4 regions of the Phyllobacterium sp. 22229 genome follow, and region 3 is predicted to be linked to each of the others. Evidence: riboswitches for the same ligand, from Rfam matches in the RefSeq annotation. Region 3 holds a riboswitch; each other region holds the start of a gene.
What was found. A riboswitch is a leader RNA that binds a small molecule or an ion and turns the genes downstream of it on or off. The one in region 3 is predicted to bind cobalamin.
Positions count from the first base shown of each region.

Region 1: another riboswitch for cobalamin. It lies ahead of metE (5-methyltetrahydropteroyltriglutamate--homocysteine S-methyltransferase); the one in region 3 lies ahead of ACTJJ7_RS00750 (CbtB domain-containing protein).
Region 2: another riboswitch for cobalamin. It lies ahead of ACTJJ7_RS03405 (ribonucleoside-diphosphate reductase subunit alpha); the one in region 3 lies ahead of ACTJJ7_RS00750 (CbtB domain-containing protein).
Region 4: another riboswitch for cobalamin. It lies ahead of ACTJJ7_RS19465 (aromatic ring-hydroxylating oxygenase subunit alpha); the one in region 3 lies ahead of ACTJJ7_RS00750 (CbtB domain-containing protein).

Region 1 covers NZ_JBQEPA010000029.1:52,282-55,700, forward strand. The annotation lists gene ACTJJ7_RS25485 (TetR/AcrR family transcriptional regulator) at 1-363, opposite strand, end outside; gene ACTJJ7_RS25490 (MFS transporter) at 474-1,778, shown strand; cobalamin riboswitch at 1,841-2,057, shown strand; gene metE (5-methyltetrahydropteroyltriglutamate--homocysteine S-methyltransferase) at 2,163-3,419, shown strand, end outside.
Region 2 covers NZ_JBQEPA010000002.1:229,900-233,318, reverse strand. The annotation lists gene ACTJJ7_RS03415 (FecCD family ABC transporter permease) at 1-392, shown strand, start outside; gene ACTJJ7_RS03410 (heme ABC transporter ATP-binding protein) at 395-1,186, shown strand; cobalamin riboswitch at 1,237-1,447, shown strand; gene ACTJJ7_RS03405 (ribonucleoside-diphosphate reductase subunit alpha) at 1,556-3,419, shown strand, end outside.
Region 3 covers NZ_JBQEPA010000001.1:157,629-161,047, forward strand. The annotation lists gene ACTJJ7_RS00740 (hypothetical protein) at 1-220, opposite strand, end outside; gene ACTJJ7_RS00745 (CbtA family protein) at 287-1,027, opposite strand; gene ACTJJ7_RS00750 (CbtB domain-containing protein) at 1,040-1,249, opposite strand; cobalamin riboswitch at 1,283-1,433, opposite strand; gene ACTJJ7_RS00755 (histidine phosphatase family protein) at 1,482-2,078, shown strand; gene copC (copper homeostasis periplasmic binding protein CopC) at 2,165-2,536, shown strand; gene copD (copper homeostasis membrane protein CopD) at 2,536-3,419, shown strand, end outside.
Region 4 covers NZ_JBQEPA010000016.1:122,917-126,335, reverse strand. The annotation lists gene ACTJJ7_RS19470 (2Fe-2S iron-sulfur cluster-binding protein) at 1-975, opposite strand, end outside; gene ACTJJ7_RS19465 (aromatic ring-hydroxylating oxygenase subunit alpha) at 983-2,227, opposite strand; cobalamin riboswitch at 2,354-2,552, opposite strand; gene ACTJJ7_RS19460 (DUF1868 domain-containing protein) at 2,664-3,374, opposite strand.

The DNA of each region.
Region 1 (3,419 bases), on a different contig from region 3:
AGGACCGCCGCGCCGGGCGATATCCGGCGCCAGCGCCGCCATCATGCAGCCGCTCATCTGCCCCTCGCCATGGGCATCGCCCGCCAGATAGGACTGGGTGATCGCACCGAGCGCATCGCCGGGTGACGCCTCGGACAGGCTGGTCCACCGCCGCACCGACAGGGCCATGGCTGCAGCGCAGGCCTCGGCGATCAGATCGTCCTTCGAATTGAAATGCCCATAGAAGCCGCCATGGGTCAGACCCGCGCTTTTCATCACATCGGCAACGCCGATGCCGTCAAAACCCTTTTCGCGGAACTGCTGTCCGGCGATCTCGATGATGCGGGCGCGGTTCTGTGCTGCCTGGTCCCTGCTGACGCGCATGAAACATTCCTTCAAAAAAACTGCATTGACAATTTATATGATGATCGTCATCAATAGTCAAATATGATGATCGTCATTTAAAAGCCGATGACCTTCCAGGGAACACGAACATGATTTCATCGCCTCTCGCAGCCGCGCTCGCCCGGCGCAATGTCCACTATGGCTGGGTCGTCGTCTCCGTCACCTTCCTCACCATGCTTGTGACGGCAGCGGCCGTCGGCGCTCCCGGCGTGCTCATCGTGCCGCTGGAAAAGGAATTCGGCTGGACGACGGAACAGATCGCCACCGCCTTCTCCATCCGGCTGCTGCTGTTCGGGCTGATGGGCCCGTTCGCCGCGGCCTTCATGAACTATTTCGGCGTGCGGAAAGTCGTGTGCGTGGCGCTGGCGCTCATTGCCGGCGGTTCCTTCCTCTCCCTCGGCATGACGCAGATCTGGCAGCTCATTCTGCTGTGGGGCGTGGTGATCGGTTTCGGCACCGGCCTGACCGCCATAGTGCTCGGTGCGACAGTTGCCACCCGCTGGTTCACCGACCGGCGCGGGCTGGTGCTGGGCATGCTCACGGCAAGCTCGGCCACCGGACAGCTGGCCTTCATGCCGCTCATGGCTTCGATCAGCGAGAATTACGGATGGCGCGCGGCGACCATGATGGTCTGCGCCCTGCTCGCCGTCGCAGCGGCCGCCGTCTTCCTTCTGATGCGGGACCGCCCGTCCGATGTCGGCTTGCCCGCCTATGGCGAAAAGGAAGTGGCAAAGACCGCAGCGGTAACCGGCGGGCTTTTGTCCCTCATCATCCTGCCGCTGGCCACCCTCAAGGAAATATCGCGCAGCAGCACGTTCTGGGTGCTGTTTGCCACCTTCTACATCTGCGGCGCCAGCACCAACGGCCTCATCCAGACTCACTTCGTTGCCCTCTGCGGTGATTACGGGCTTGCGGCCGTCACCGCCGCCAGCGTGCTGGCCATGATGGGCTTTTTCGATTTCTTCGGCACGATCGGCTCCGGCTGGCTGTCCGACCGGGTCGACAACCGCTGGCTGCTGTTCTGGTATTACGGCCTGCGCGGCGCCTCGCTGCTGTTCCTGCCCTACAGCAATTTCTCGATTTACGGCCTGTCGCTGTTTGCCATGTTCTACGGTCTTGACTGGATCGCCACCGTACCGCCGACGGTCAAGCTGGCAACGGACCGGTTTGGCCGGGAAAAGGCCGGCATGGTGTTCGGCTGGGTCTTCGCCGGTCACCAGCTCGGCGCCGCATCGGCCGCCTATGGCGGCGGTTTTGCCCGCACGGAATATGCAAGCTACCTCCCGGCCTTCTTCACCGCCGGTGTCCTGTGCCTGATCGCCGCGCTGCTGGCGCTGACTATCCGCAAGAGCAGCAAGGACGACCGCGTCGGCGAACCTGCCATCGCACACTGACCCGAAGATGTAACCATATAAATATGTCTTTATGTGTTGTTGACAGTCTTCGGCGACGCGCCTACCATACCCCGCATCGTGGTTCTCTGCGCCTCCGGGCGCAGAGCTAAGAGGGAATACGGTGCGATCGCTGCCAGCGGTTCAATCCGGAGCTGCCCCCGCAACTGTAAGCGGCGAGCTGTTGTCAATTTCGTGTCACTGATCCCAGGACGGATCGGGAAGGCCTGACGAGAGCACCGACCCGCAAGCCAGGAGACCTGCCGCGATAGATAACGTCCACGGGCGGGGTGTCCGGTGTGTCGCTTGCAAGCGGGCGTCATGAGCGCCCGTATGTCCTGCACGCGTGCGCCTGGCCTTTGCCCTCAACCATCGGGGTAAGGAACTATGACTATCACCACAAGCAATCTGGGTTTTCCGCGGATCGGCAAGCGGCGCGAGCTGAAATTCGCGCTGGAAAAATTCTGGTCGGGCCAATCGCATATCGTCACCCTGCAGGATATCGCGGCAGAACTGCGCCGGGAGAACTGGACCCTGCAGCAGGCGCATGGGCTTAGCCACATGCCGAGCAATGATTTTTCGCTCTATGACCACGTGCTGGACACCAGCGTCATGCTTGGCGCGGTGCCGCAGAGCTATGCATGGAAGGGCGGGCCGGTTTCGCCCGAGACCTATTTCGCCATGGCGCGCGGCAGCCAGGGCGGCCATGATCACGGCGCCTGCACCCACCACGGGGTGGCCGCTCAGGAAATGACGAAGTGGTTCGATACCAACTATCATTTCATGGTGCCGGAACTGACAAAGGGGCAGGAATTCACCCTCGGTTCCAACAAGCCGGTCGACGAATACCGCGAAGCGAAGGAGCAGGGCTTTGACACGCGTCCCGTGCTTCTCGGGCCGGTTACATTCCTCACGCTGGCCAAGAGCAAGGATGCGCAGACCGATCCGCTGTCGCTGCTGCCGGGCCTTCTGCCGGTCTATACGGAAATCCTCCGCCGCCTCTCCGCCAACGGCGCCGAATGGGTGCAGATCGACGAGCCCGCACTGGTGCTCGATCTCGACGAAACCACAAAAACTGCATTCAAGATGGCCTATGCGTTTTTCGCCCGTGCCCTTCCCCGCCTGAAACTGTTGCTGACACCCTATTTCGGCGCGCTTGGCGACAATCTCGACCTGGCGCTCGGGCTGCCCGTTGCCGGCCTGCATCTCGATCTTTGCCGTGCACCCGAACAACTCGATACTGTCGTGGCCGAGGCACCCGCCGGCCTCGTCCTGTCGCTCGGCGTCATCGACGGCCGCAATGTCTGGCGCGCCGATCTCGAGGCGATCCTGCGGCGTATCGAACCGGTGATCAGCCAGCGGGGGACCGATCACCTCATTCTCGCGCCGTCCTGCTCGCTGCTGCACACGCCTGTCGATCTCGAACTTGAAACGGACATCGACCCTGACTTCAAGAGCTGGCTGGCCTTTGCCACGCAGAAGCTGGAGGAACTGTCGATCCTTGGCAGGGCGATCAACACCGGCCGCGATAGCGTCCGCAACGAACTGGCAGCCGCCAGTGCGGCCGTGGAAACCCGCAGGACATCGGCCAAGATTCACGATGCGGCGGTCAGGCAGCGCCTGCAGGCGGTGACCGCGGAGCAG
Region 2 (3,419 bases), on a different contig from region 3:
TTGTCATTTCGCCATTCCTCGCGCGCGGCCTCAACGGGCTCGCCCTCGGGGAAGCATCGGCCAGTCATCTCGGCATCCCGGTGCAGCGCTTCAAACGCATCGCCATTGTCACGGTTGCAGCAGCGACCGGCGCATCGGTTGCGGTCAGCGGCGGCATCGGCTTTGTCGGCGTGGTTGTTCCGCATCTTCTGCGCCTCGTGATCGGTCCCGATCACCGCTATCTCCTGCCGGCCGCCGCTCTCCTTGGCGCCAGCCTGCTGCTGATTGCCGATGCGGTCAGCCGGACCATCGTTGCGCCGTCCGAACTGCCCATCGGCATCGTCACGGCGGCCGTCGGCGCACCGTTCTTCCTGTGGATATTGCTGCGCCGCCGCGGCATTCTGGACCTCTGATCATGATCCGTGTTTCCAATGTCTCTGTCTCTCTCGGCCGAAGCAGGATTGTCGAGCATGTATCCTTCGATGCGGAGGCGGGCGCATTCTGCGTCATCGTCGGCCCCAACGGATCAGGCAAGACCACGCTGATGCGCGCACTCTCCGGCGACCTGCCGCATGAGGGTGTCATCAACATCAACGGTGTGCCGATCAACCGGCTGAAGCTCTGGCAGATGGCAAGCATGCGGGCGATCCTGCCGCAATCCACCTCGCTGTCCTTTCCGTTTACCGTGCGCGAGATTGTCAAGCTGGGCATGACCAGCGGCCGCTCCGGCGCCGCGCGGCACAACGTGGAAACGTTGCCGGACGAAGCGCTCGAACGGGTCGACCTCGCGGGCTTCGGCGGGCGGTTCTATCAGGAACTCTCCGGCGGCGAGCAGCAGCGGGTGCAACTGGCGCGCGTCCTCTGCCAGGTCTGGCAGCCGGTGCTGGACGGCCAGCCCCGCTTTCTTTTTCTCGATGAGCCGGTGTCGAGCCTCGATATCAAGCATCAGTTGATCATCATGCAGATTGCCCGCGACTTCGCCGATCGCGGTGGCGGGGTTATCGCGATCCTGCATGATCTCAACCTGACCTCCATGTTTGCCGACCGCGTCGTGGTTATGCACAGAGGGCGGGCCGATTCTGTGGGTACGCCCATGGAGGTCTTGACGGATGACCGCATTCTGCGTGTTTATGAATGTGCGCTCAAGGTCGGCGGTCTGCCCGGCAAATCCGTGCCGTTCGTGTTGCCGCAATCCGCAACGCTCTGAGCAAGCGAAGATGTCGCTATCTACCTATTGACTGTAGATGGCAATTTGATACTAAATATAGATGTTATGGTTCTCCCCGAGTCGCAAGACCGGGAGCTAAGAGGGAAGCCGGTGAGATGTCCTGGACATTGATGCCGGCGCTGCCCCCGCAACTGTAAACAGCGAGTTGTTGTCGACAATGCCACTGGAGCCCCGCTTCGGGAAGGCCGACACCAGCGCCGACCTGTGAGCCAGGAGACCTGCCATGACATGATGAACGTCCACGGGCGGGGTGTCCCGGTGTGTCGCTTGCAATGGTCGGCCGCAAGCTGACCGGATTCTTGCACGCGTGCGCTCGACCTTTGCCCCCAACATTTGGGGTATAAGCACATGTCTCTTTCTCTTGAAACCACTCGCACCGATGGACTTGCACCCATTCGTCACGGCGAAACACAATCTACGTCCGCCGAGCCCGGCTATCGTGTCATTCGCCGCAATGGCTCGGTTACCCCCTTCGACCCGCTGAAAATCACCGTTGCCCTGACCAAAGCCTTCCTCGCCGTTGAAGGCAATGTCGCCGCCGGTTCCCGCCGCGTGCATGATGTCGTCGAAGGCCTGACCACCGACATCGTGACAACGTTGAAGCGCCGCAGCAGCGAAGGGCGTCTGTTTCACATTGAAGACGTGCAGGACCAGGTTGAACTTGCCCTCATGCGCAGCGAAAACCACAAGGTTGCGCGCGCCTATGTTCTTTACCGGGAAGAACGCGCGCGAGAACGGGCGAAGCTGGTTGAACCGGTGGCCGAAACCGGCCCGTCGCTGAGCGTGACCCTGCCGGGTGGCACCAGGGCACCGCTCGATACGGTGCGTCTTGCCCGCATCATCGATGAAGCCTGCGAAGGACTTGAGGGGGTCAGCGCCGCGCCAATCCTCAGCGAAACCCAGCGCAATCTCTACGATGGCATTACCCTTGACGAGTTATCGCTTGCACCCATTCTGGCGGCGCGCACGCTGGTTGAAACCGAACCGAACTATGCCTTTGTCACCGCGCGGCTGCTTCTCGACAAGCTGCGCCGCGAAGCCTTGAGCTTTGTCTTCGGCAGGCCCGAACAGGCAACCCAGCATGAAATGGCGGAACGTTATGCCGATTACTTCCCGGCCTATGTGAAGGCTGGTATTGAAGCCGAACTGCTCGATCCGGAACTCGCCCGCTTCGACCTGCATAAAATTGCAGCGGCCCTGAAGCCGGAACGCGACTTGCAGTTCCAGTATCTCGGCCTGCAGACGCTGTATGACCGCTATCTCCAGCAGACGCGCGGCATCCGCTTCGAGCTGCCGCAGGCTTTCCTGATGCGCGTCGCCATGGGCCTTGCCACCCGCGAGATCGACCGGGAAGCGCGCGCCATCGAATTCTACAACCTCCTGTCATCCTTTGATTTCATGGCATCCACCCCGACGCTGTTCAATTCCGGCACATTGCGGCCGCAGTTGTCGTCCTGCTTCCTGACCACCGTTGCCGACGATCTCGACGGCATCTTCAAGGCGGTGAAGGACAATGCGCTCCTGGCGAAATATTCCGGCGGCCTTGGCAATGACTGGACGCCGGTGCGCGGTCTTGGCGCCCATATCAAGGGAACCAACGGCGAAAGCCAGGGTGTCGTACCGTTCCTGAAAGTGGCCAATGATACGGCCATCGCGGTCAACCAGGGCGGCAAGCGCAAAGGCGCGGTCTGCGCCTATCTCGAGACCTGGCATGTCGACATCGAGGAATTCCTCGATCTGCGCAAGAACACCGGTGACGACCGCCGCCGCACCCATGACATGAACACGGCCAACTGGGTGCCCGATCTGTTCATGAGCCGCGTGGAAAAGGACGAGCCGTGGACCCTGTTCTCACCCGACGAGACGCCGGATCTGCACGACCTCTATGGTGCGGCATTCAAATCCGCCTACGAGGCGTATGAAGCCAAGGCGGCACGCGGCGAAATCCGCGTCTTCCGCACCGTTCGCGCTCTGGACCTCTGGCGCCGGATTTTGACCATGCTGTTCGAGACCGGCCATCCCTGGGTCACGTTCAAGGACCCCTGCAATATCCGCTCGCCGCAGGGTCACGCCGGCGTCGTGCATTCCTCGAACCTGTGCACCGAGATTACCCTCAACACATCGAAGGATGAAGTTGCGGTGTGCAATCTTGGCTCGATCAATCTTGCCAATCACATTGCAGCCGAGGGCCTCGACCTTGAGCGTCTCGGCC
Region 3 (3,419 bases):
TCATCCGCGCTGCCAGATCGAGGATCGGCGTGCGGTAGTCAGCGATAATGGCCATCTCACCGTGGGAGAGGCTCGGAATGGAAATGCCCGAAGTGTCGGTTCCGGCGCTGCTGCGATGCGCCCAGCCGCTGCCGGTCTGCAACAGGAGCAACGACGCAACCAGAACCAGAAACCAGCCTGCCGGGCGGCGCATGGGGATATTGAGGTGTTGCGGTCTCATGCCAGCTCCATCGGCGGCGGAAGCCTGAACGCCCGCAAGGGGGCGTTCAGGAATGGCCGACTGCGCTCAGCGCGCCGCCTGCAGGCGATAGCGCGGCCGTTGTCCGGCCAGAACCCGTTCAGCCAAAGCGCCGAAGAGCAGACCAAGCGTGGTCCAGACGATCACATGGATCCCCAGCGATGCGACGCGGAAATTCCACAGAACCGTCGGTGAGAACTGTTCGGGAACTTCGTTGATGGCGGGAAGCAGGTATTGAACCAAGGCTATGAACACGACATAGGCGGCACCGGCGATCAATGTCGCGTTCCATGCGCCGTGCTGGGCATAAAGGCGCTTTGCCAGGCCGACGGCCGCGGCAAGGGCGCCGAGCGAAACCACCAGCATGACGAAGAACAGTTCCGTTCTGGCCCCAATGGTGTCCGGACTGCCGACCGCAGGCGGATTCATCGGATATTTGATGCAGGGAACGAGAACGATTGCCACAAAACCTGCAAGGGCAAGCAGAGCCGCCGTGCTGCGCGGGCTGAGCGAGCTGACCCGGCCATGCACAAAGGCAAAGACCAGGGAAAACAATCCGCCAAGCGCGGCGCTGTAGACAACGATGCCGGTAAACAGGCCGATGCCGGCCTGTGTCGCCCGCGTGACAAGCTCCGGTTCAGCCGCTGCACCGGCCGCCTGGCTCATCTTTTCCTCAAAGGCGATGGCGTGATCAACCTGCGGTTCGCCGAACACCCGGGCAAAGCCGAACGCCAGCAACCCGGCGATGACCCCTACGATCATGCCGCGGATCAAAAGATCTCTTGTCATTGTTTCGTTTCCTCAGTGGCAGGGAAAACCGAGGAGATGGCGGCCGTCATGAACGAATTCGTGCACATACATGCCCGAGAAGAGCGACATCGCCCCTTCTTCCGCGCCAATGAAGTAGATTGCGAGCAGCATGATCAGCCCGCCGAAAATAGCCCAGGGCAAGACTTCGCCGAGAGGAATGGGGGTGACGCCGGCTGATGGCGTAAGAGCGATATCGGACATGAACTTTTCTCCCAGAATGACGCGTTCACTAACGGAATTAATGATGTTGCGGCCAGGGTCTGGCTTTCAATCAGCGAAAAAAGACTGATTAATTACAGTGGCGCGACCGCTCCGGAATTTCACCGGCTTCCAAACTCGCAACAGCACGGTTATATCTGTGCACGCCGCAGACTGTCAATGAACGGTCAGGGCGCCATTTCCGTATTTTTCCTGAGGGTTTTTGAGGGATATTTTGGCCAAAGCCACGCGGTTAACCCTTGTTTGCCATGGCGCCACGCCTGCGGTGCGGACCGGTGCTTTTCCCGCCGACGAAGCGCTTGAACCTGGTGAAACCCAGCGCGCGCAGGCTATTGCCGGGCATTTGCGCCACGCGCACCGTGTTTTGACCAGTCCGGCACTGCGGGCCCGGCAAACGGCCGATGCCCTCGGACTGGAATCCATTGTCGATGCGGCGCTGGCGGAGATTGATTACGGGCGGTGGGCCGGACAGGCATTCACTGCTGTTCATGATGCCCAGCCGGACGATGTGGCCGATTGGATGCACAATCCCGTATCGGCGCCGCATGGCGGCGAATCCATCCATGATTTTCTCGTCAGGATTGCGGATTGGATGCGTTCCCATCTGAATGATGGCGGCCACACAATCGTGGTGACGCACGCCTCCATCGTCCGCGCCGCTGTTCTCAGCGCCTTGCAAGCACCGGATACCGCGTTTTGGCGCATCGATGTCGAACCGCTCAGCTGTATCGAAATGAGCAGCGACGGCGTCAGGTGGATGCTTCGCGCTGCCGCCTGTTTGCCGCCGCGTGCCGCGGGGATTCTGCCATGATCCGGGCTAAAATCAGGCATAGCTTTCGCCGCGCGGTCGCATCCACATCCCGGATTTTCAATCTCTGCCCGCTTACAGGAGTTCTCATGTCACAGCTCTTCCGTATTCTCGCTGTCGCAACCGTCGTCAATGCCGGTCTGTTGGGACAGGTATTCGCCCATGCCCATCTCAAATCGGCAGTTCCAGCCGAAAACGCGACGGTGAAGGTCTCGCCCGTCGAGATCGACCTGACATTTTCCGAAGGGCTGAACCTGAAATTCTCAGGGGCGACCATTACCGGTCAAGGAAACGCGACGATATCGACCGGTCAGGCCAAACTGGCCATCAGTGACCAGAAAACACTGGTCATCCCGTTGTCGACCCCGCTTGTCCCGGGTGGCTACACTGTCAACTGGACGGTGCTTTCCACCGACGGTCACAAGACCAAGGGCAGCTATACATTTACCGTCAAGCCCTGATGGGGTTGGAGACGGCGCTTGTTCTCTGCCGCTTCGCGCACAATGTGTCCGCGATGTTCCTGTGGGGGACATTTGCCTATCTTGCGCTGCTGGTGCCCAAAAGCCTCGCCGTGGAAATCGGGCAGCGCCTGCGCCCGGCGAGCGGGATCGCGGTCTTTCTGATTGTCGCGACGACGTTTCTGGCTTTGCCGCTGCAGGCAGGAACGATCGGGCAGGGCTGGACCGATGTTGTTGATCTCGGAACAATCCGTGACGTGCTGCTCGAGACGAGCGTCGGCCGCGGCTGGGCGCTACAGGTTGCAGCTGCCCTGCTGCTTTTACCCGCATTGGCTCTGACGCCGCGCCGGGCGCATGCTGCGCTTGCAGTGGCGTCAGGGCTGGTTCTGGCCAGTCTGGCATTTTCCGGCCATGCCACAATGCAGGAGGGCTGGATCGGTGTGGCCCATCGCAGCAATGATATGCTGCACGTGCTCTCAGGCGGCGCATGGATCGGAGCACTTGTGCCGGTTATTGTGGTGCTTGACCGGTTGCGCCAGGCGGAATGGCGTATGGCGGCGCAAACGGCGCTCATGCGGTTTTCGTCGGCCGGTCATGTGGCCGTTGCACTGGTGATTGCCTCCGGCGTGGTCAACACCATGCTCGTCCTTGGACATCTGCCGGACGATTGGACCTCTCCCTATCAGCTCTTGCTGGCGTTGAAGATCATTCTTGTCGCGGCGCTGGCGGGACTGGCTCTGATCAACCGCTATGTATTCGTTCCGCGCATGCGCACCCGCGAGGCGCGTTCCCTGCACGTCATACGGCTTGGAACCTTGACGGAGATCGCGCTGGGTATTGTCGTGCTCGGGCTTGTCGCCTGGTTTGGCATGCTCGAACCCGTTTA
Region 4 (3,419 bases), on a different contig from region 3:
TTTCATCACCTTGCACGTGCCGCACAGGCCGGATTCGCAGGCCGCCGCAATGCGGATACCCGCGCCGCGCGCCGCCTTGAGGATCGTATCCCCCGGCATGCAGGGCACATCCATGCCCGACATGGAAAAGGTGATCGTTGCCGATGCTTCCACGGCATCGATGGACATCACGTCAAATGCGGGCAGCACCGGCTCTGCAGCCGGACCGAAGCTTTCCTGATGATACCGCGCCATGTCGAAACCGCCGGCTTCGAGCATGTCGCGCACATCGCGCATGAAACCCTCCGGACCACAGCAGAAGATCGTCCTGTCCTTGAAATCGGGCGACAGCAGCGGCAGCTTGGGCGCTTCCAGCCGCCCGCGAATGCCGGTCCACACCTGCCCCATCTCGTGTTCCTTGATCAGAAACGACAGTTTCAGGTTGGGCATGCAGCCGGTGAGGTATTCGAGCTCCCGCCGGAAGATGATGTCGCTGGGCCGGCGGGCGCAGGTGACGAAGCTGATATCGCTCTGCGGGGCGCAATCATGCATCCAGCGGGTCATCGACATCATCGGCGTGATGCCGGACCCGGCCGAGATGAACAGGTACTTTTCTCCCGGATGCCTGCGCATGGAGAAATCGCCGAGGGGACCGAAGGCCTTCAGCCGCATGCCCGGGGTCAGATGATCCAGCATCCAGCGGGTGCCGATGCTGTTCTCCTGCGCCTTGACCGTCACGGCAATGGTGAAGGGCCGTGACGGGCTGGAGGAGAGCGTATAGGTGCGCAGGACGGCTTCGGGCTGCACCGGCAGCTCGAAGGTCATGAACTGGCCCGGCTCATAGCGGAACCAGTTCTGGTTGTCGGAACGGAATGTGAAGGTCTTCACATTCGGCGCTTCCTCGATGATCGACAGACACTCCAGCAGATGCAGCCGGTCATTCCATGGCTGCATCTGGTCGAGGTGCGGGTAAGACTGAGGAACGCCCATGTTCATTGTGTACCTATGCTACCTTGCTGAGCCGCGTATCGCCGCCGGAAAGACGCTCTTCCATGAACGTGCAGTACCATTCGAGGAATTGCAGCACGCCGCCTTCATGCTCGGGCGAATAGGGTCCGGGCTCATAGGCGGGCGAGCGGATGCCGAAGGCGTTTTCCTCGACGATGCGGCGGTCCTGGTCATTGGTCTCAAGCCAGACATGCGTCAGTTCCTCGATGGTGTAGTCCACACCCTCGACCGCATCCTTGTGCACCAGCCATTTGGTGGTGACCTGCGTTTCATCCGGGCTGAGCGGCAGCACGCGGAAGGAAATGGCGTGGTCGCCGAGGACATGGTTCCATGTGGTCGGATAGTGGAACAGCAGCAGCGAGCCGATCTGCTTCTCGTTGACGCTGTTGCTGAGCTGACGGCCGACGGCGCGGCGCCCGCTCATCGTATAGCTTTCCGCATCACGCAGAAGCGGCACGCGGGTGGCGCGGTACTGGCCGTCATCCGACATGCGGAACGTGCTTGGCAGGCCTGCCGCTTCGCAACGCTGCCAATGGGCGGCGATTTCCGGATCGTCGGCGGCGCCCTGGACACCGCTCACGCTCGGCGCTTCCGGGAAGGTCTTGCACAGTTCGGGATGATTGGCCACACAGTGGTAGCATTCGCGGTTGTTTTCCCAGACCAGCTTCCAGTTGCCCTTCTCGACGATGGTGCTCTGAAAGGCGACCTTAGTTTCGGTGAGGTGGTGCGGTGCGAGATAGGGTTCGATCAGTGCGCGCGCCGCGCTGAAATCGACAGGATTCTGCGCCAGGCAGATGAAGATGTAACCGCCGACGCTTTCGCACGGCACCGGTTTCAAGCTGTGCTGGCTGGCGTCGAAATCATCGCCCATCTGGCGGGCGAACAGCAGGCGCCCGTCAAGCTCGTAGGTCCACTGGTGATAGGGGCAGACGAGCTTTGCCGACGTGCCGCGCTCGGCCGAACAGACGCGCGAGCCGCGATGGCGGCAGGAATTGTGGAAAGCCCGGATCTGGCCCTGGCGGTCACGCACGATGACAACGGGATAATCGCCGACCTGCACCGTGAAAAAATTGCCCGGCTTGGCGACTTCGCAATCATGGCCGATGAACAGCCAGTCGCGATAAAAGATGTTCTCCATGTCCAGCCGGAAATAATCCGGATCGGAGTAGAAGGCCTGTTCAAGGCCGTAGCCCGGTTTCCGGTTTCTCAGGTCCCGGAGCAGTTCGTTGCGTATATCCATGTCGTGTCCTCGCCTCGATGTTGCGAAAGAACTGACTGGTGGTGACGGAGGAAGAACGCCTGCACGGCCGGCCACCGGCCGATACCCGCGCAGAATCATGCTCCTTGATCGCCCACCGCGATCAGTCGGTTTTCATGTCCCGAGGCTGGTTTCCGGGCTCTGGAGTTGCCGTATCGGCTGTCACGACGCCTTCCCGGATTGTGGCCCAGTGGCTGTTATGCCGTGTTTCACTCCACTACCGTTGCGGGGGCAGCGCCGGGTTTCCGACCGGCTTCCCAATTCTCCGCTTCCCTAGAAAAGCGGCACCTCAAGTGCCCCGATAAAAGCATCCGCCACCCAAAAAGAATAGGTGCGGAAACGACATCGCATTTACGTAAGACGACACGTAGGGTGCCTGTACACTATGTCGCAGATTGGCGATCAAACGGCCACTGGTTCAATCCAGAACCACCAGTTCCTCGAAATGATTCATATCGGCGAAACTGCAGAATGCCGGCGGATTGAGTGCAATGACCGGCGATTCACGCCGGATGAATGCTAGGCAATCATCCAGAAGTTCCTGCCAGGCCCCGAGCCTCTCATCGGGAAAACGCGCGATGGGATAGGCCAGCGTGACATGGAAGACATAGGTGTCGTGATCAGGATGCCGGTAACCGAACGGCACAGCCAGTTCGTCGCGCCAGGCGCGCATGATGCGCTCGTCATATTCGCTCGCTCCCGCCACGGTGAGGCCGGCGGGCGTCACGTCGATCACCTCGACGTTGAACGGTCCGCAGCCCTCGAAATCCTGCAGGCGATCCACGTAAAGCCGCGTCATCTCGTCGATGCTTGTCTCCAGCGGAACGTCGTCGGGCCAGTAGGACGGGCGGCGGCGATATTCGATAATGCCCTGAAACAGCGTCATGTGCAGGCTGGAGACGGGGGTAAAGGCCAGCTGCCCGGCATCGGGCATCGCCAGCATCCGTTCGCGCACCGCAATGACCGAGGCTTCCGACTCGGAACCCTTCACCAGATGGCAGACAACCGTATTGCCGGGTTCCGGCTGAAAGACGCCCGCACTGTTGTAGCGCCTGCCGAGATGCACCGGCGGTTCCGGGTGCAGGCTGGCGGCAAAGCGGGCAAGCGAAGGCTTGATCAGGTCGAGCATGGGAACTCCGTGACGAGAGACGACAATGCAATCGCCATAGGACAG